Regions from separate parts of the Microbacterium sp. USHLN186 genome, predicted to be linked through region 2. Evidence: predicted binding sites of a transcription regulator. Region 2 holds the regulator's gene; the other holds the start of a gene.
The links. Region 2 encodes LexA, which represses DNA repair genes until DNA is damaged. Its sites were predicted from a motif close to TCGAACANNTGTTCGA; they were not measured.
Positions count from the first base shown of each region.

Region 1: recA (recombinase RecA) is a predicted target of LexA. The motif match lies at 8,075-8,090, and genes of this name have one in related genera.

Region 1 covers NZ_JBBCYA010000002.1:279,367-288,546, reverse strand. Annotated here, with positions in the region: gene WFG93_RS05375 (SIMPL domain-containing protein) at 1-385, shown strand, start outside; gene hflX (GTPase HflX) at 409-1,917, opposite strand; gene WFG93_RS05365 (class I SAM-dependent methyltransferase) at 1,989-2,633, shown strand; gene dapF (diaminopimelate epimerase) at 2,644-3,516, opposite strand; gene miaA (tRNA (adenosine(37)-N6)-dimethylallyltransferase MiaA) at 3,584-4,474, opposite strand; gene miaB (tRNA (N6-isopentenyl adenosine(37)-C2)-methylthiotransferase MiaB) at 4,516-6,072, opposite strand; gene WFG93_RS05345 (regulatory protein RecX) at 6,137-6,820, opposite strand; gene recA (recombinase RecA) at 6,827-7,876, opposite strand; gene WFG93_RS05335 (DUF3046 domain-containing protein) at 8,122-8,343, opposite strand; gene WFG93_RS05330 (helix-turn-helix domain-containing protein) at 8,360-8,668, opposite strand; gene WFG93_RS05325 (CinA family protein) at 8,840-9,180, opposite strand, start outside.
Region 2 covers NZ_JBBCYA010000008.1:29,231-38,410, reverse strand. Annotated here, with positions in the region: gene WFG93_RS13725 (S9 family peptidase) at 1-103, opposite strand, end outside; gene WFG93_RS13720 (methylenetetrahydrofolate reductase) at 259-1,209, shown strand; gene metE (5-methyltetrahydropteroyltriglutamate--homocysteine S-methyltransferase) at 1,206-3,518, shown strand; gene lexA (transcriptional repressor LexA) at 3,547-4,233, opposite strand; gene WFG93_RS13705 (LysM peptidoglycan-binding domain-containing protein) at 4,537-4,923, shown strand; gene WFG93_RS13700 (histidinol-phosphate transaminase) at 4,973-6,064, shown strand; gene hisB (imidazoleglycerol-phosphate dehydratase HisB) at 6,061-6,675, shown strand; gene hisH (imidazole glycerol phosphate synthase subunit HisH) at 6,672-7,304, shown strand; gene WFG93_RS13685 (MinD/ParA family ATP-binding protein) at 7,339-8,661, opposite strand; gene priA (bifunctional 1-(5-phosphoribosyl)-5-((5-phosphoribosylamino)methylideneamino)imidazole-4-carboxamide isomerase/phosphoribosylanthranilate isomerase PriA) at 8,860-9,180, shown strand, end outside.

The DNA.
Region 1 (9,180 bases), on a different contig from region 2:
GGCGAGTGTCGACTTCACCACGACGTTCGCGGACTTCTCGGAGATGTCGCTCTGGGTGATTGAGATCTCGACCGACGACGGGCTGGCCATCGGATCGATCGACTGGCACCTCACCCCGGAGACCGAGCGCGAGGTCGAGCGGGAGGCCGCCACCCGGGCGGTCGGCGTCGCCGTGTCCCGTGCGCAGGCCTACGCCCAGGCGCTCGGACTGCAGAACGTCGCACCGCGGGAGATCTCCGACCAGGGCCTCATGTCCACCGAGCGCGCCGCTTTCATGCCCGTCGCCACGACCGGCGCCGGGATGGACTCGGCGATGGCCCTGGAGTTCCGGGGCGAGGAGATCACGGTCTCCGCGACCGTCGAGGGCCGCTTCTCGGCATCCTGAGTCGACGCCCCCACGTCGAACCCTCAGCGGGAGGTGAACGGGGCGAGCTCGGCCGCAAGGCGCTCTGAGACATGCGCGTGCACAGCCGTGCCGTGCTCCTGGTGCTCCGCCGACAGCAGGACGCCGCTCTCGTGCACGGCCGAGATCAGGTCCCCGCGATCGTACGGCACCAGAGCGTGCACTTCGACCGCCGGCATCGGCAGCATCCGCTCGATCGCCTCGCGCAACGCGTCGATGCCCTCGCCCGTGCGGGAGGAGACGAAGTGCGCGTCGGGTGCGAGCCCGCGCAGCACCAGCCGCTCGTCCTCGTCGATCAGGTCGGCCTTGTTGAAGACGACGATCTCGGGGATGTCCCGGCCGCCGACGTCGCCGATCACGTCGCGCACCGTCTGCAGCTGCGCGGAGGGGTCCGGATGCGAGCCGTCCACGACGTGCACCAGGAGATCCGCTTGGCCGACCTCCTCCAGCGTGGAGCGGAACGCCTCCACGAGCTGGTGCGGCAGGTTGCGCACGAAGCCGACCGTATCGGTGAGCGTGTAGACGCGGCCGTCAGCGGACTCCGCGCGGCGGACGGTGGCGTCCAAGGTCGCGAACAGGGCGTTCTCGACCAGCACGCCGGCGCTGGTCAGAGCGTTGAGCAGACTCGACTTTCCCGCGTTCGTGTATCCGGCGATCGCGACAGAGGGGATCGTGTTGCGCTTTCGCTCCGCGCGCTTCGCGTCGCGGGCGGGGGCGAAGTCGCGGATCTGCCTGCGCAGCTGCGCCATGCGGGTGCGGATGCGGCGGCGATCCAGTTCGATCTTCGTCTCACCGGGACCGCGCGAGCCCATTCCGGCGCCGCCCGCGCCGACCTGGCCACCGGCCTGGCGGCTCATCGACTCGCCCCAGCCGCGCAGGCGCGGCAGCAGATACTCGAGCTGAGCGAGCTCGACCTGCGCCTTGCCCTCGCGGCTCTTCGCGTGCTGGCTGAAGATGTCGAGGATCACCGTGGTGCGGTCGATGACCTTCACCTTCACGACGTCCTCGAGCGCGCGGCGCTGGCTGGCAGCCAATTCGGTGTCGGCGATGACCGTGTCGGCGCCGACGGTGGCGACGATGTCCTTGAGCTCCTGCGCCTTCCCGCGCCCGAGATAGGTCGCCGGATCCGGATGCGGGCGGCGCTGCAGCAGCCCGTCCAGCACGACCGCGCCGGCGGTCTCTGCCAGGGCGGCCAGCTCGCGCAGCGAGTTCTCGGCGTCGCTCTGCGCACCCTGCGGGTACACGCCCACCAGCACGACGTTCTCGAGTCGCAGCTGTCGGTACTCGACTTCGGTGACGTCCTCGAGCTCGGTGGACAGCCCCGCGACGCGCCGCAGCGCGTGCCGGTCCTCGAGGTCCCACTGCTCGCCGTCGGCGTCGGTGTGCGCCGCCGATCCGGCATCCTGAAGCGCCTGCGCCGCTCCGAACACGCGAGCGCGCGTGCGCGGCTCGGCGTTCGCCAGCACGCGATCGAGCGCGTCCTCGGTCATGTTCTCGTCGTCGATGTTCGTCATCCGGTGGTGAACTCTGTCCTCTCTGAAACGGCGCCTTAACCTTAGCCCTCGGTGTCCGGTACGCTCACTGCATGCCGTCCGATCATTACTTCAGTGCGGCCCCGGCGAGTGCCGAGAACCTCCGCACGATCACCGTCACCCTGGCCGGGCGATCGCACGAGGTGACCACCGCGGGCGGTGTGTTCAGCCCCGACCGTCTCGACACCGGTACGGCGGTGCTGTTCGCCAACATGGCTCCCCTGCCACCCAGCGGCGACTTCCTCGACCTCGGATGCGGCTGGGGGCCCATCAGCCTGACGATGGCGCTCAGCGCCCCACGCGCCACCGTCTGGGCCGTCGACGTGAACGAGCGGGCCTTGGATCTGACCCGTCGCAACGCCGAATCGCTCGGCCTCACCAATGTCAACGCCGTCACACCCGACGATGTTCCCGACGAGGTTCGATTCACCACGATCCGCTCGAACCCGCCGATTCGCGTCGGCAAGACCGAACTGCACGGCATGCTCGAGCGCTGGGTCCCCCGCCTGGACGAGCGCAGCGACGCCTGGCTGGTCGTGCAGCGCAACCTCGGCTCGGACTCGCTGCAGCGCTGGATGTCGCAGGTCTTCGCGCCCGACTGCACCGTCACCCGCGCGGCGACCGGCAAGGGGTACCGCGTCCTCAGGGTCCGTCGGCACGGCAGTCCGCGCACCGAACCGGTCGTCCTGCCCGCGTGAGGCGTCGGTCTCAGACGAGGTCGATCTCGCCCCGATAGACGAGCTGCGCGGGTCCGGACAGCGCGACGTGCTCGCCGTCCTCTGCGGGGAACATCCGCACCCCCAGCACGCCGCCAGGCACCTCGACCCTCCACTGGTGCGGCGCACGCGAGCCCGCCCAATGCCGCACGGCCAGGGCGGTCGCCGCGACGCCGGTGCCGCAGCTGAGGGTCTCACCGACCCCGCGCTCGTGCACGCGCATGCGCACGTGTCCGACGCCGTCTCGCACCAGCGGCTCGCCGGGCACGACGAACTCGACGTTGGCCCCCTCGAGGGGCGCGGGGTCGAGTACCGGAGTGGGGTTGAGATCGAGCCCCGCCAGTTCGTCGTCGGAGGCCAGCGCGACCACGACGTGCGGGTTGCCGACGTCGATGCCGAGCCCTGGTCGCGGCACCGAGAGACCGGCCGCGCGCGCGAGCGGCTCGCCGCCGGTGCGCTTCCACCGGCCGAGGTCGACCTGGTATCCGTTCTCGGAGCGCATCACGTCTCGCACGCCCGATCTCGTGCCGATGGCGAGCGTCGAGCCGCTCTCGATCGCGGCGAGGCCGGCACGCACCAGGTAGTGCGCGAAGACGCGGATGCCGTTGCCGCACATCTCGGCGATAGACCCGTCGGCATTGCGGTAGTCCATGAACCACTCGGCGTCGGGCTCGTCGGCGAGAGCCGCCGCGCCCTCGGGCAGAGCGCGGGAGCGGACGACGCGAAGCACGCCGTCGGCCCCGACGCCGAAGTTCCGGTCGCACAGCGCCTGCACCTGGGCGACCGTGAGATCGAGCTCACCGTCGACGTCTTCGATGATCACGAAGTCGTTGCCGGTGCCGTGCCCCTTGGTGAATGCGACCATGCGAACAGTCTATTCGGGCTGCAGCGGGCGATTGCGGGGCGGGAAGCATGCCCTGACCGTCGCGCCCTCAACGTGGGTGCGTGACCAGCCCCGGCGCCGAGGCTGCGTCGAGCCACTCGATGTCCGGGTACCGCTTGAACCACGACACCTGCCGGCGGGCATAGCGTCTGGTCAGCGCCTGGGTCTCGGCGATCGCCTCGTCCTGAGTCATGTCGCCGCGCAGCTGGGCAAGCGCCTGCGCGTATCCGATCGCCCGCGAAGCGGTCACGCCGTGCTCGATTCCGTCGGCACGCAGGCCGGCGACCTCGTCGAGCATGCCGTCCTGCCACATCCGTTCCACGCGTCGGTCGAGACGCTCGACGAGCAGCTCTCGCGGGGTGTGCAGACCGATGATCCGGGTCACCGGATGCCACAGCTCCGGCTTCTCGGGCAGAGCCGCCCCATGCGTGACGCCGCCCTGCTCGATGACCTCGAGCGCGCGGACGATCCGCCGCCCGTTCTTCGGGTCGATCCGCGCCGCGGTCTGGGGATCGCGTGCGCGCAGCTGCTCGAGCAGCGCTGCGGGGCCGCGTTGGTCGAGCTCGGCCTCGAGGCGGGCCCGTACCGCCGCATCCCTGGGCGGGAAGCGGAAGTCGAAGATCACGCTCGAGACGTAGAGCCCGGATCCGCCCACCAGGATCGCATCCCCGCCGCGGGAGTGGATGGTGTCGATCGCCGCGCGGGCGATGGGCTGATACCAGGCGACGGCCGCCTCGTCGGTGACCTCGCAGACGTCGAACAGGTGATGCGGGATGCCGCGCCGCTCGGCGACGGTGAGCTTGGCCGTGCCGATGTCCATGCCGCGGTACAGCTGCATGGCATCGGCGTTGATGATCTCCGCGGGATTGCCGCGCGCACGCAGCTGCTCGGCGATCTGCAGAGCGAGCTCACTCTTGCCGGTGCCGGTGGCTCCGACCACCGCCCAGAGGCGCGGCGCGTCGGACCCTGCCGGGCTCCCGGTCAAGAGCCGGCGGGCCGCAGCGTGGGCAGACCCAGCGAGACGGCTCGCGGCGCGCCCTGTTCTCCCGCCGCCGGTGCAGGGACGCCGCAGGAGGCCGCCTGCGCGCGATCCCACGCGTCCCCGCCGCGGGTGCGGCGGATACGCAATGGCGCGCCGGTGGGGTCGTCCGCCAGCAGGTGGAACGGCGCGCCGTGAGTGATCTTCACGGTGACGACGTCGCCGGGGCGCGGCAGCGCGGGGCCCGGAGTCACCTCGAAGTGGACGAGCCGGTTGTCTTCGGCACGTCCGGTGAGGCGGTGTGTCGAGGCATCCTTCTTGCCCTCGCCCACCGACACGAGCACCTCGACCTCGCGGCCGACCTGCTTCTGGTTCTCCTCCAGCGAGATCCGCTCCTGCAGTGCGATGAGGCGCTCGTAGCGCTCCTGCACGACGTGCTTGGGCACCTGATCCTCCATGGTCGCGGCGGGCGTGCCCTCGCGGATGGAGTACTGGAAGGTGAAGGCGCCCGAGAAGCGGGACTGCTCGACGACGCGCATGGTGTCCTCGAAGTCCTCGTCGGTCTCACCCGGGAAGCCGACGATGATGTCGGTGGTGATCGCGGCGTGCGGGATACGCTCGCGCACGCGCTCGAGGATGCCGAGGTAGCGGGAGCTGCGGTACGAGCGGCGCATCGTCTTGAGGATGCGGTCGCTTCCCGACTGCAGCGGCATGTGCAGCTGCGGCATGACGTTGGGTGTCTCGGCCATCGCATCGATGACGTCATCGGTGAACGACGCCGGGTGCGGGCTCGTGAAGCGGATCCGCTCGAGTCCCTCGATCTCCCCTGCGGCGCGCAGCAGCTTGCTGAACGCCTGGCGGTCGCCGAACTCGACCCCGTACGAGTTGACGTTCTGGCCGAGCAGGGTCACCTCGATCGCGCCGTCCTCGACCAGCAGCCGGATCTCATTGAGGATGTCACCGGGGCGGCGGTCCTTCTCCTTGCCGCGCAGGCTCGGGACGATGCAGAACGTGCAGGTGTTGTTGCAGCCGACCGAGATCGACACCCAGCCGCTGTGCGCGGAATCCCGCTTGGTGGGCAGGGTGGACGGGAAGATCTCGAGCGCCTCGAGGATCTCGAGCTCGGCCTCGCCGTTGTGGCGGGCGCGCTCGAGCAGACCCGGAAGGGAGCCCATGTTGTGCGTGCCGAAGACGACGTCGACCCAGGGCGCCTTGTCGAGCACGGCCTGCTGGTCCATCTGGGCGAGGCAGCCGCCCACCGCGATCTGCATGCCCTCGTGCTTGTCTTTGCGGGACTTCAGGTGCCCGAGCGTGCCGTAGAGCTTTCCGGCCGCATTGTCGCGCACCGCGCAGGTGTTGATGATGACGATGTCCGGATCCTCGCCGGCGTCCGCGCGCACGTAGCCCGCGCTCTCCAGCGAGCCAGAGAGCCGCTCGGAGTCGTGCACGTTCATCTGGCAGCCGAAGGTGCGCACCTCGTAGGAGCGCCGGCGGCCGTCGGCGGTGATCGCGGCGTCGGAGGCCGCGATGATCGTCGGTTGGGAGGAGAGAGAAGACATGATCTGACCATTCTACGAGCCGCCGGACCGTCGGGTCCGGCGGCTCACAAGGGTGCGGGAACGGTCAATCGGAGTCGACGAAGCGCACGCCACTGGCCGGCCGTACGCCAGTGCGGCCGACGCCGGCTTCGCGCAGCGCCGTGCGCGCGGCGTCCATCGCCACGGATCCTCCGTAGCCGCGGCGTGCGAGCTGTCCGTGCAGTCGCCGCAGCGCCGTGTCCCAGTCCAGTCGGCTCATCCCCGATGCCTTGCTGCGCGCGAACTCGAGCGCCCGCTCGGCGTCATCGTCGGGGAGCTCGCCCAGCGCCTCGTCGACGATCTCTCGTGGAATCCCGCGCTGCGAGAGGGAGCGCGCCAGGGCGACACGGCCCTGTCCCTTGCGCTCGGTGCCCGAGGTGACCAGCAGTGAGGCGAGGGTGCGATCGTCGAGGTAGCCGCGCCGACAGAACTCGTCGAGCACGTCCTCGACGAGGTCGCGATCGAGTTCTGTCCCGCGCAGCACGGTACGCGCCTCTGCGAGGGACAGCTGCTTGGCGCGCAGCTTGCGCACCAGGATCTCCTCGGCACCGCGTCGCAGCGACTCCGCATCGGGTTCCTCCGACGCGGACTCATCGGACTCGGCTGCGTCGTCGAACCGCACACCGGCACGCGGGCCGCCGGTCGCCGCAGGATCCGTGCTGGAGCGGGCGGATCCTGCGGCGCCGAACAGCGGGATCACCGGTGCGAGGCCGTCATCGTCGGGCTGCATAGGAGATCACGCGGGGCGACGCTCGGCGAGCTCGTCGACGGATGCCTCCGCACCCGCCTTCACGCCGATGCCGAGCTTCTGCTTGATCTGCGACTCGATCGCCTGTGCGATGTCGTCGTTCTTGAGCAGGAAGTTGCGCGCATTCTCCTTGCCCTGACCGAGCTGGTCACCGTCGTAGGTGTACCACGACCCGGACTTCTTGACGATCCCGTGCTCGACTCCGAAGTCGATCAGGCTGCCCTCGCGGGAGATGCCGACGCCGTAGAGGATGTCGAACTCGGCCTGCTTGAAGGGCGGGGCCATCTTGTTCTTCACGACCTTGACGCGGGTACGGTTTCCGACCGCCTCGGTGCCGTCCTTGAGCGTCTCGATACGACGGATGTCCAGCCGGACCGAGGCGTAGAACTTCAGCGCCTTACCGCCCGCGGTGGTCTCGGGCGAGCCGAAGAACACGCCGATCTTCTCGCGCAGCTGGTTGATGAAGATCGCGGTGGTCTTAGTCTGGTTCAGCCCACCGGTGAGCTTTCGCAGCGCCTGCGACATCAGTCGCGCCTGCAGGCCGACGTGCGAGTCGCCCATCTCACCCTTGATCTCGGCCTCGGGCACGAGAGCTGCGACCGAGTCGATGACCACCAGGTCGATCGCGCCCGAGCGGATCAGCATGTCGGCGATCTCGAGCGCCTGCTCACCCGTGTCGGGCTGCGAGACCAGCAGCTGGTCGATGTCGACGCCGAGCTTGCGGGCGTACTCGGGGTCGAGCGCGTGCTCGGCGTCGATGAATGCGGCGATGCCCCCGGCACGCTGCGCGTTCGCGATGGCGTGCAGGGTCAGCGTCGTCTTACCGGAGGACTCCGGACCGTAGATCTCGATGATGCGCCCGCGGGGCAGACCTCCGATGCCGAGTGCGGCGTCGAGGGCGATCGATCCGGTCTGGATGACCTCGACGGGAGCGCGCTCGTCGCTGCCCAGCCGCATGATCGATCCCTTGCCGAACTGACGCTCGATGTGTGCGAGTGCGGAATCCAGGGCCTTCTCGCGGTCGTCGGTGGATGGCATGACGTGCTCCTCAATGTGTCGAAGTTCTGCCGCCTGTAGGCTGTCGCGGTCGCTCCGGATGGCGGGACTCTACGACAAGGCGTATGGCTCGGTGCCACATCCCTCACGCTAGGACCGACCACCGACATCGCTGCGGGGGAAGGACGATCTGTGGAGGAGATCGCGTCGAAACCAGTTGTGCAGAACATTACGCGCTCATCGAACACAACTTCGACGACACGCCGGTGATGGATCAGCGGAGGCGCTCAGCGCTCGCGCGGGTCGAGGCGGCCGACGCCGTATCGCCGGGCGGGCGGCACGTCGGCCTCGTCGCAGAGCGCGAGCCAGATCTCACGGGGCGGCACGCCCGCATCCAGTGCCTCTCGGGCGGTGCGCCCGAGGCCGCCGAGCACGAGGTCGTGCGTGAGGGACTCGGCGCGAGCGCCGAACTCGCCTTCGACGGCGCGCAGGAACTCGCTGCGTCTCATGCGGAGGACGGCCGGCTCAGCGCAAGGTGAGCTCGGGCTCGACCGCCGCGACGAGATCGTCGGGGACGACATCGGGGAACGGGCTCAGGCCCTCGAGCACGGAGATGCGCTCGCCGACCTCGCGCATGATGGTCGAGATGGGCACGTCCAGGGCCTCGGCCACAGACGCGAGGATCTCGCTGGAGGCCTCTTTCTGGCCGCGCTCCACTTCGCTCAGGTAGCCGAGCGCAACGGAGGCCTTGCTCGCCACCTGGCGCAGCGTGCGACCCTTCTGCAGGCGGAAGTCCCGCAGCACATCGCCGATCTCCTGTCTGACGAGGATCATAGGAACCTCCTCTCCTTCGTTCCGCCCGGAACCGCTTCCGAGGGGATGGCCAGTCTAGCCCGACCGGGCGTCGATGAATCTACTGTTTCTCGCTGTGCGTCTGTTGTGAGCGTTGTGCGTGTCGTGAGCAGTGAGGTGGTCACCTCAGGGACAACCACGTCGCGCGCGGCGCTATTCCCGCGCGGCCTGCAGCGCGGCGGCGATGGCGGCATCCCTCGCCTGCGCTCGGATCTGTTCGCGAGAGCCGGTGAAGCGGTGCGCGCGCGTGGTGGTTCCGCTTGGTGCGGACACGCCGATGTGCACGGTGCCGACCGGTTGGCCGTCGGGAGAATCAGGGCCGGCGATGCCGGTCGTCGACACGCCCACGTCGGTCGGGTGGCCGTTGACGGCGAGGGCGCGCCGTACCCCGTCCGCCATCTGCGCGGCGACTCGTGGGTGCACGGGACCGTGCGCGGCGAGCAGGTCGGCGTCCACGCCCAGCAGCGTGTGCTTGATCGCAGTGTCGTAGGCGA
Region 2 (9,180 bases):
AGATCTCCTCGCCCACGAAGCGGGCGCCGTCGATGCGCGGCGCTGCCTGGGCGATCTGGGCGGCGGTGAACGGGGAGGGCCATGAGCCGTAGGACGCGGTCATGTCCTCGAGCCTATCCAGCACGCAGCCGGCACACGCCGTCACCCCCCGACACACGGCGTCACCCACCTGACACACGGCGTCACACAGTGTGCACCGCGCGACGCCGCTGTCCTACCGTCTGAGGACACCCCCCCCGAGACCCAGAGGAGAAGGCCATGGACCGCGTCCCGTTCTCCTTCGAGCTGTACCCGCCGCGCACGGCCGAGAGCGCCCGAGCGCTGCACGACACGATCGCCCGTCTCGCCGAGGCCGGCCCGGAGTTCATCTCGGTGACCTACGGCGCCGGCGGCTCGACGGGCGGCCGGTCACTGGAGGTGCTGCGCCACATCCGCCAGCACACCGAGACCGAGCCGCTCGCGCACCTCACCTGCGTCGGCAACACCTACGAGGGCGCGGCGCGGCTGATCCGCGAGTTCCTCGACGCGGGTGTGCGCAGCTTCCTCGCCCTGCGCGGCGACCCGCCGGCGGGTCAGGACGAGTCCGACGCGTTCCTCGGCGATCTGGAGAGCTCAGCGCAGCTGGTGCAGCTGATCGACCGGGTGCAGGCCGAGTGCGCGCCGTACGAGGAGTCGCCGGTGCGCGGCAACCCGGATGCCGTGCGCGTGGCGCCGCGCCGCAAGGTCAGCATCGCCGTCGCCGCCTTCCCCAACGGCCACCCGCGCTCCGCGTACAGCAGCCAGCACGTCGACGCACTGCTCGCCAAGCAGGCCGCGGGCGCCACGCTCGCCATCACGCAGCTGTTCTTCCATCCCGACCACTACCTCGCCTTCGTCGAGCGCGCGCGCCGCGCCGGGGTGACGATCCCGATCCTGCCGGGCATCATGCCCATCACATCGCCCGCCCGACTTACCCGGGTGCTGGAGCTCACCGGCGAGGAGCTGCCGAGCGAGCTGGCGATCGAGCTCGAGATCGAGCCCACCGCCGAGGGGCGCCGGCAGATCGGCATCCGCTGGGCCGCCGACCTCATCCGCGCCGTCGTCGACGGCGGCGCACCCGGCGTGCACCTGTACGCGTTCAACCAGCACGAGACCGTGCTCGACGTCCTCCACGGTGCCGGGGTCCTCCCCGAGCGCCGCCTGCTCGCTGCATCGAAAGGAAACTCATGACCGCTTTCCCCGCCGGGACCATCCTCGGCTACCCGCGAATCGGCCGACGCCGCGAGCTGAAGAAGGCCGTCGAGTCGTTCTGGGCCGGGCGCATCGACGAGGCAGAACTGGAGCGCACCGCCGCCGAGCTGCGCGCCGCCACCCGCGAGCGACTCTCCGCGCTCGGCCTCGGCCGTGCTGACTCGTCCATCCCGGAGTCGTTCTCGTTCTACGACCAGGTGCTCGACGCGGCCGTCACCGTGGGCGCCATCCCCGCCCGCTTCGACGACCTGCGCGACGCCGACGGCTCGATCGGCCTCGGCGCGTACTTCACGGTCGCCCGCGGCGAGGGCGAGCGCGCCCCTCTGGAGATGACCAAGTGGTTCGACTCGAACTACCACTACCTCGTCCCCGAGATCGGCCCCGAGACGACCTTCTCGCTCGCCAGCGAGCACCTCGTGACGCAGGTCGCCGAAGCCGCCGCTGCCGGATACGTCACCCGCCCGGTGATCGTCGGACCCGTCACCCTGCTCGCCCTGGCGAAGGCATCGGATGACGCGCCGGAGGGCTTCGAGCCGCTCAGCCGCCTCGACGACGTGCTGCCGGTCTACGCCGAGCTGCTCGAGAAGCTCAAGGCTGCCGGCGCACAGTGGGTGCAGTTGGACGAGCCCGCGCTGGTCAGCGAGTCGCTGCCGGTCGACACCGGGACCCTCGCGGATGCCGCCGCCCGCGCGCTCGCGGTTCTCGGCGGTGCCGGCGAACGCCCGCAGATCTTCGTCGCCGCCCCGTACGCGGCGCTCGGCGCGACGCTCGACGTGCTGGCAGCCGCTCCTGTCGAGGCGATCGGCATCGACCTCGTGCGCGGCGAGGTGCCCGCCTCGCTGCCGTCCCTCGCCGGCAAGACCCTCGTCGGCGGCGTGATCGACGGTCACAACATCTGGCGCGGCGACCTCGTTGGCGCTTTCCGCACGCTCGAGGCGCTGCGCGCGCTCGGCGCCACAGCGGTCGCGGCATCCACCTCGACCTCGCTGCTGCACGTGCCGCACGATGTCGACGACGAGACGGCTCTGGATGCCCGTCTGGTCTCGTGGCTCGCCTTCGCCGACCAGAAGGTCGGCCAGGTGGTCACCCTCGCGCGCGGTCTCGCCGACGGACGCGATGCCATCGCCGACGAGCTCGACGCGGCGTCCGCCGCACTCGCCGACCGGCGTGACGCCCCCGGCGTGCGCGACGGCGCCGTGCGCGGCCATGAGGTCGCCGAGGCGGATTTCTCGCGCGTCTCGTACGCCGAGCGCGAGAGCGCTCAGCAGGCGCTGGGTCTGCCCGCCCTTCCGCTGACCACCATCGGCTCGTTCCCGCAGACCGGCGACATCCGACGGGCCCGCGCGCGCTTCCTGCGCGGGGAGATCCCCGTCGAGGACTACGCGGACTTCCTGCGCCGCGAGATCGACCAGGTCGTCGCCCTGCAGGAGGAGCTCGGACTGGACGTGCTCGTGCACGGCGAGCCCGAGCGCAACGACATGGTGCAGTACTTCGCCGAGCACCTCGACGGCTTCGCGGTCACCCAGCACGGCTGGGTGCAGTCGTACGGCTCCCGCGCGACGCGTCCCTCGATCCTCTGGGGCGACGTCTCGCGGCCCGCGCCGATCACGGTGTCCTGGGCGACGTACGCCCAGTCGCTCAGCGTCAAGCCCGTCAAGGGCATGCTCACCGGCCCGGTGACCATCCTCGCGTGGTCGTTCGTACGCGATGACCAGCCGCTGAGCGAGACCGCCGACCAGGTGGCCCTCGCCTTGCGCGACGAGATCACCGATCTCGAGTCGGCCGGCATCGCGATCATCCAGGTGGACGAGCCCGCGCTGCGCGAACTGCTGCCGCTGAAGCAGGCCGACCAGCCGGCCTACCTCGACTGGTCGGTGCGCTCGTTCCGGCTCGCGACCGGCGGGGCGGCTGCCGCGACGCAGATCCACACCCACCTCTGCTACTCGGAGTTCGGCGTGGTCATCGACGCAATCCGCGCACTCGACGCCGACGTCACCTCGATCGAGGCGGCGCGCAGCCGCATGGAGGTGGTCGCCGACATCGCGCACCACGGCTTCGACCACGGCATCGGCCCCGGCGTGTACGACATCCACTCGCCGCGCGTGCCGAGCGTCGCGGAGGTGGAGACGCTGCTGCGCCGGGCGGTCGACGAGCTGCCGCTGCGCCAGCTCTGGGTCAACCCGGACTGCGGTCTGAAGACCCGCGGCTATGACGAGACGGTCGCCTCGCTGCGCAACATCGTCGAGGCCACGCGTCGCGTGCGGGAGGACGTCGCCGTCGCGGTCTGACCCCGGATGCCGAAGCGGGGGAGCCGACTCAGACCGCGCGCAGCACGGCTACGACCTTGCCGAGCACGACGGCCTCATCGCCGAGGATCGGCTCGAAGGCGGAGTTGCGGGGGAGCAGCCAGGTGTGACCGTCGCGACGGCGGAACGTCTTCACCGTCGCCTCGCCGTCGATCATGGCGGCGACGATCTCACCGTTCTCGGCGTTGTTCTGAGTGCGGACGACCACCCAGTCGCCATCGCAGATGGCCGCATCGATCATCGACTCGCCGTTCACCTTCAGCATGAACAGGTCGCCCTTGCCGACCAGCTGTCGCGGCAGGGGGAAGATCTCCTCGACCTGCTGGTCGGCGGTGATCGGCACTCCGGCGGCGATCTGCCCCACCAGTGGCACGAGAGCGGCATCGCCGACGGCGGGACCGCTGTCGGCCGGGTTCTCGGCGCTGCTGCCGGGCAGATCGATGAGCACCTCCATCGCACGCGTCTTCCCGGGGTCGCGGCGCAGATAACCGCTGAGCTCGAGCTGGCCGAGCTGGTGCGTCACGCTGGAGAGCGACTTCAGGCCCACGGCATCGCCGATCTCGCGCATGCTCGGCGGATATCCGTGCCGGGCGATCGAGTTCTGGATGACCTCGAGGATCGCCACCTGCTTGGCGCTGAGGCTCTTGCGACGGCGCGTTCGTGGCGCCTCGGCTGCCGTCTCGGGGGTGTCGCTCATCGGTGCTCCTTCATGGCCACGTGCGGTGTGGAACCGCGTCCTCGCGTTGATCCGCTTCGAATGTCGGAGGCCCGTGATGGGCTGTCCTCATCGAAACGGTATCCGAGTCCGGCCCGGAATCGGAAGATCCGTTCGAGCGTGTCGAAGAAGTCGGCGAGACGGATTCGAATAACGCTTGACACATGTTCGAGATCGAAGATAGATTCGGAACGTAGCTTCGCATCCGGCATCCCCGGCCGGATGCCGGATGCGAACGCCGCACCCCCGCCGCGCGATCGGCGGGAGGACGAGAAGGAGCAGCACATGAGCACCATCAGCCTCCAGGCCCCCATGACACCCCTGGCCGTGCGCACAGACGCCGCCCGCCGCGCGAGCACGGTCCGCCTGCGTCTCACCGCCCGCGGGCGACGCGTGCTGCTCTCCCTGGCTGCGGTGCCCATCGTCGCCGGCGTCGCGGTCTCCCTGCTCGCCGGCGGCTCCGCCGTCGCCTCGAACGAGAGCGGTCAGGCGGTGTCGTTCGAGACGATCACCGTGCTTCCGGGCGACACCCTGTGGTCGATCGCCGCAGACGCGGCTCCCGGTGTCGACCCGCGCGAGGTCATCGCCGACATCACGCGTCTGAACAACCTCAGCTCCGGCATGATCCAGGTCGGCAGCACCATCGCCATCCCCACCGCCTACGGCGAGTAGTGCGAGCGTCGCCGTCACGCGGGGCGGCGACACCGCGCCGCCGCCTACGATGGAGGACGTGACATCCCTCGATGAGCTGCCCCTCCGCGATGATCTCCGCGGGCTCACTCCGTACGGCGCGCCGCAGGCGCCGCTGCCGGTCGCTCTGAACGTCAACGAGAACACGCATCCGGTTCCGGATGCCGTCGCCAGCGACATCCTCGACGACATCGCACTCGCCCTGCGCGACGTGAACCGCTATCCCGACCGCGAGTTCACCGTCCTGCGCGAGGGCTTCGCCGACTATCTCGGCCATGGATTGACCGCCGAGCAGATCTGGGCGGGCAACGGCTCCAACGAGGTGCTGCAGCACATCATGCAGGCCTTCGCCGGCCCCGGGCGCGCGGCGTTCGGGTTCGCTCCGACCTACTCCATGTACCCGCTCATCACCCAGGGCACCGGGGCGCGCTGGGTCGCCGGCTCGCGGGACGACGACTACACGCTGCGCCCCGACGACGCGGCTCGCCAGGTCAGGGACGCCGATCCCGATGTGGTGCTGCTGTGCTCGCCGAACAACCCGACCGGCACGCCGCTGCCGCTGGAGGTCGTCGAAGCCGTGTACGAGGCCGCTCGCGGCGTCGTCGTCGTCGACGAGGCCTACCACGAGTTCGCGCCGCGTGAGGCGTCGTCGGCGCTCTCGCTGCTGCACGGCCGACCGCGTCTGGCGGTGTCGCGCACCATGAGCAAGGCCTTCGCCTTCGCGGGAGCGCGCGTCGGCTACCTCGCCGCCGACCCCGCGTTCATCGATGCGCTGCGTCTGGTGCGCCTGCCCTATCACCTCAGCGCGCTCACGCAGGCGGCCGCGGTGGCTGCGCTGCGCAACTCCGACACGATGCTGCGCATGGTGGACGAGATCGTCGAGCAGCGCGACCGGATCTCCGCGACGCTCGAGGCGCTGGGCTACACGCCGCACGAGTCGTGGTCCAACTTCGTGCTCTTCGGCGGGGTCGACGATCCGCGCGCCGTGTGGCAGGCGCTCTACGAGCAGGGTGTGCTGATCCGCGACGTCGGAATCCCGCACCACCTCCGGGTCACCGCCGGCACAGCCGCCGAGACCACCGCATTCCTGGAAGCCCTCGCCTCGATTGGATCCCCCGCATGAGCGACCGCACCGCGTCCCGCACGGCACAGCGCCGCCGCCACACCTCCGAGTCGACGGTCGAGGTGAGCATCGACCTCGACGGCACCGGCCGCAGCGACATCGACACCTCCGTGCCGTTCTTCGACCACATGCTCACCGCCTTCGCCAAGCACTCGCTCACCGACCTCACCGTCCGTGCGACCGGCGACACCCACATCGACGCGCACCACACCGTCGAGGACATCTCGATCGTGCTCGGCCAGGCGATCCGTGAGGCACTCGGCGACAAGGCCGGCATCTCGCGCTACGGCGACGCGCTGGTGCCGTTGGATGAGGCGCTCGCGCAGGCGGTCGTCGACATCTCGGGGCGCCCGTTCCTCGTGCACGACGGCGAGCCGGCCGGCTTCGAGTTCCACCTCATCGGCGGGCACTTCACCGGCTCGCTCGTGCGCCACGTGTTCGAGGCGATCACTCTGAACGCCGGGCTCACCGTGCACGTGCGCGTGCTCGGCGGGCGTGATCCGCACCACATCGCCGAGGCGGAATTCAAGGCGTTCGCGCGCGCGTTCCGTCAGGCCAAGGCCCTGGATCCGCTCGTCGACGGGGTGCCCTCGACCAAGGGGGCGCTGTGAGCGGGCGGCGGGTCGTCGTCTTCGACTACGAGTCCGGCAACGTGCACTCCGCGGTCAAGGCGCTGGCCGCGGCCGGCGCCGAAGTCGAGCTCACGCGCGATCGGGATCGCGCGCTCGAGGCGGACGGCCTGCTCGTGCCCGGAGTCGGTGCATTCGCGGCCGTGAGTGAGGCGCTGCTCGCCCACGGCGGTGACGAGATCATCGATCGCCGGCTGGCCGGGGGTCGCCCGGTGCTCGGTATCTGCGTCGGCATGCAGGTGATGTTCGAGCGCGGCGTGGAGCGCGGGCAGCTCACCGACGGGCTGGGGGAGTGGCCGGGCACAGTCAGCGAGCTCGATGCGCCGGTGCTGCCGCACATGGGCTGGAACACCGTCGAGACCGGCGCCGGGAGCACGCTGTTCCGTGGGATCGAACACGAGCGCTTCTACTTCCTGCACTCGTACGCCGCGAAGGCATGGGAGATCGACGTCGAGCGTCCGTTCCGCGAGCCGTCGCTCACCTGGGCGACGCACGGCGAGCGCTTCCTCGCGGCCGTGGAGAACGGCCCGCTCTCGGCGACGCAGTTCCACCCAGAGAAGTCCGGCGCCGCCGGCATCCGGCTGCTGCAGAACTGGGTCGAATCGCTCTGAGCTGCTCTGAGCTGAGCTGAGCTGACCGCGGGACTCAGAGTCCGCGGGCGACCGCCGCGCCCGCGGCGAGCCAGGCGGTCTGCGTGGCTGCGGCGAGGGCGCCGAGGCGCAGATGGCCGTCGACCATCTCATGGTCGAACGGGATGCTGACGACCTCGCGGGCGAGATCGCGGTAGCCGGTGACGACCTGGTTCACGTCCGCTGCGGTGGCTTTGGGATCCGCCTGGGTCACGACGACAACCGAGCGGCGGGCCAGCTCGGCCGAGCGCTCGTCGCGGTCCTCGAGCGCCTCCAGCAGCAGCGCCCCGGCCTCGGCATGATCGTCGCGCGTGGTCGTGGCGACCACGATCTGGTCGGCGTGGTCGATCATGCGCAGCCACATCGGGTCGGACTCGTCATTGCCCGAGTCGATGATGATGAGACGGTAGTACTTCGCCGCGACGGCGTGGATCGCGTCGATGTCGGAGGAGTGCAGCCGGTTCTCCTGGGCGAGGCGCATCGGCTTCGAGCGCAGCACGTCGTACTTCTCGCGCGCCTGGTGGTGCACGTAATGCGCCAGATCCGCCGACTGCGCGCCGGCGCCCAGCAGGCGGTCGGCCTCCGGCAGCAGTTCGAACAGCGTCCGATCGTGCGGGCCCTGGTCGGTGCGCCAGCCCAGGGTGCCACGGGTCTGGTTGTTGTCCCAGGCCAGCACGCCCGCACCGCCGAAGCGCGCGAAGACCGCCGCCAGCAGCACGGTCGTGGGCGTCTTGCCCGCGCCGCCCTTGCCGTTCACCACCGCGATGGTGCGCGGACCCGGCCAGTGCTGGCTGACCAGCAGCTCGTTGTCACGCACCGCGCGCTCGGCGGCGCCGGGTGCCAGCGAGAAGCCGAGCCGGTTCAGCGCTCCACGCGCGCCGGTCTTCGCCGGCTCCTCGCGGCGCTCCTGCTGCAGGAAGGACGGCCGCTCCCGCTGCTGCCGAGCGGGCTCGTCGGTCGCTGCGGGGGCGGATGCTGCGCCGGAGCCGCGGTGATAGCGCGGTGCCTGGATGGGCGCCTCGGGACTGCCGGCAGGTGCGGCCGGGCTCTTCGCAGGCACAGCGCTCTGAATCGGCGCGGTGCTTCGAATGGGCACGGCGGCGGGTGCTGCGGGGCTCGGTGCGGGCGCGGCGGCGGGTGCTGCCGGGCTCGGTGCGGGCGCCGCGTTCTGCCTGGGCACCTCGGAGATCACGGCCGGTGCGGGCGGCTGCGTCGCCGGCTGCGGCTGGGGCGTCGGCTGCGGCTGGGGCGTCGGCTGCGGCGCCTCGGCGGACCGGCGCGTCGCGCTCGAGCGTCGGCGAAGGGGCCCCGCTGCACCGTCGTTGTGCGCGTCCGTCATGCGTTGCTTCCCTCCGCGTCGTGAGGCCGCCGATCGTGCAGGCGTGCCCGTGCACGTCGATCGTAGCGGGGACGCGTGCGAAGATGCCTGCGGGATGGCACGGCACCGCCTCGACTCACCGTTTGAGAGAGCCCGTCGCCCGGGCTACTCTGTTCTCTCGTGCCCGATCGGGCCGCCTCACCCCTCCCGAAGGACGACATGAACGACTTCGCACAGTCCCCCTCGCTGATCCTGCTTCCCGCGGTCGACGTCGCCGGTGGCAAGGCCGTGCGCCTGACCCAGGGCGAGGCCGGCACCGAGACCAGCTACGGCGACCCGGTGGACGCGGCGGGGGAGTTCGTCGACGCCGGCGCGCAGTGGATCCACCTGGTCGACCTCGACGCGGCCTTCGGGCGCGGCAGCAACACCGCGATCCTGCGCAAGGTCATCAAGCAGTACCGCGGAGTGAGCATCGAGCTCTCCGGCGGCATCCGCGACGACGCGAGCCTGGACGCGGCGCTCGAGGCCGGTGCCACGCGG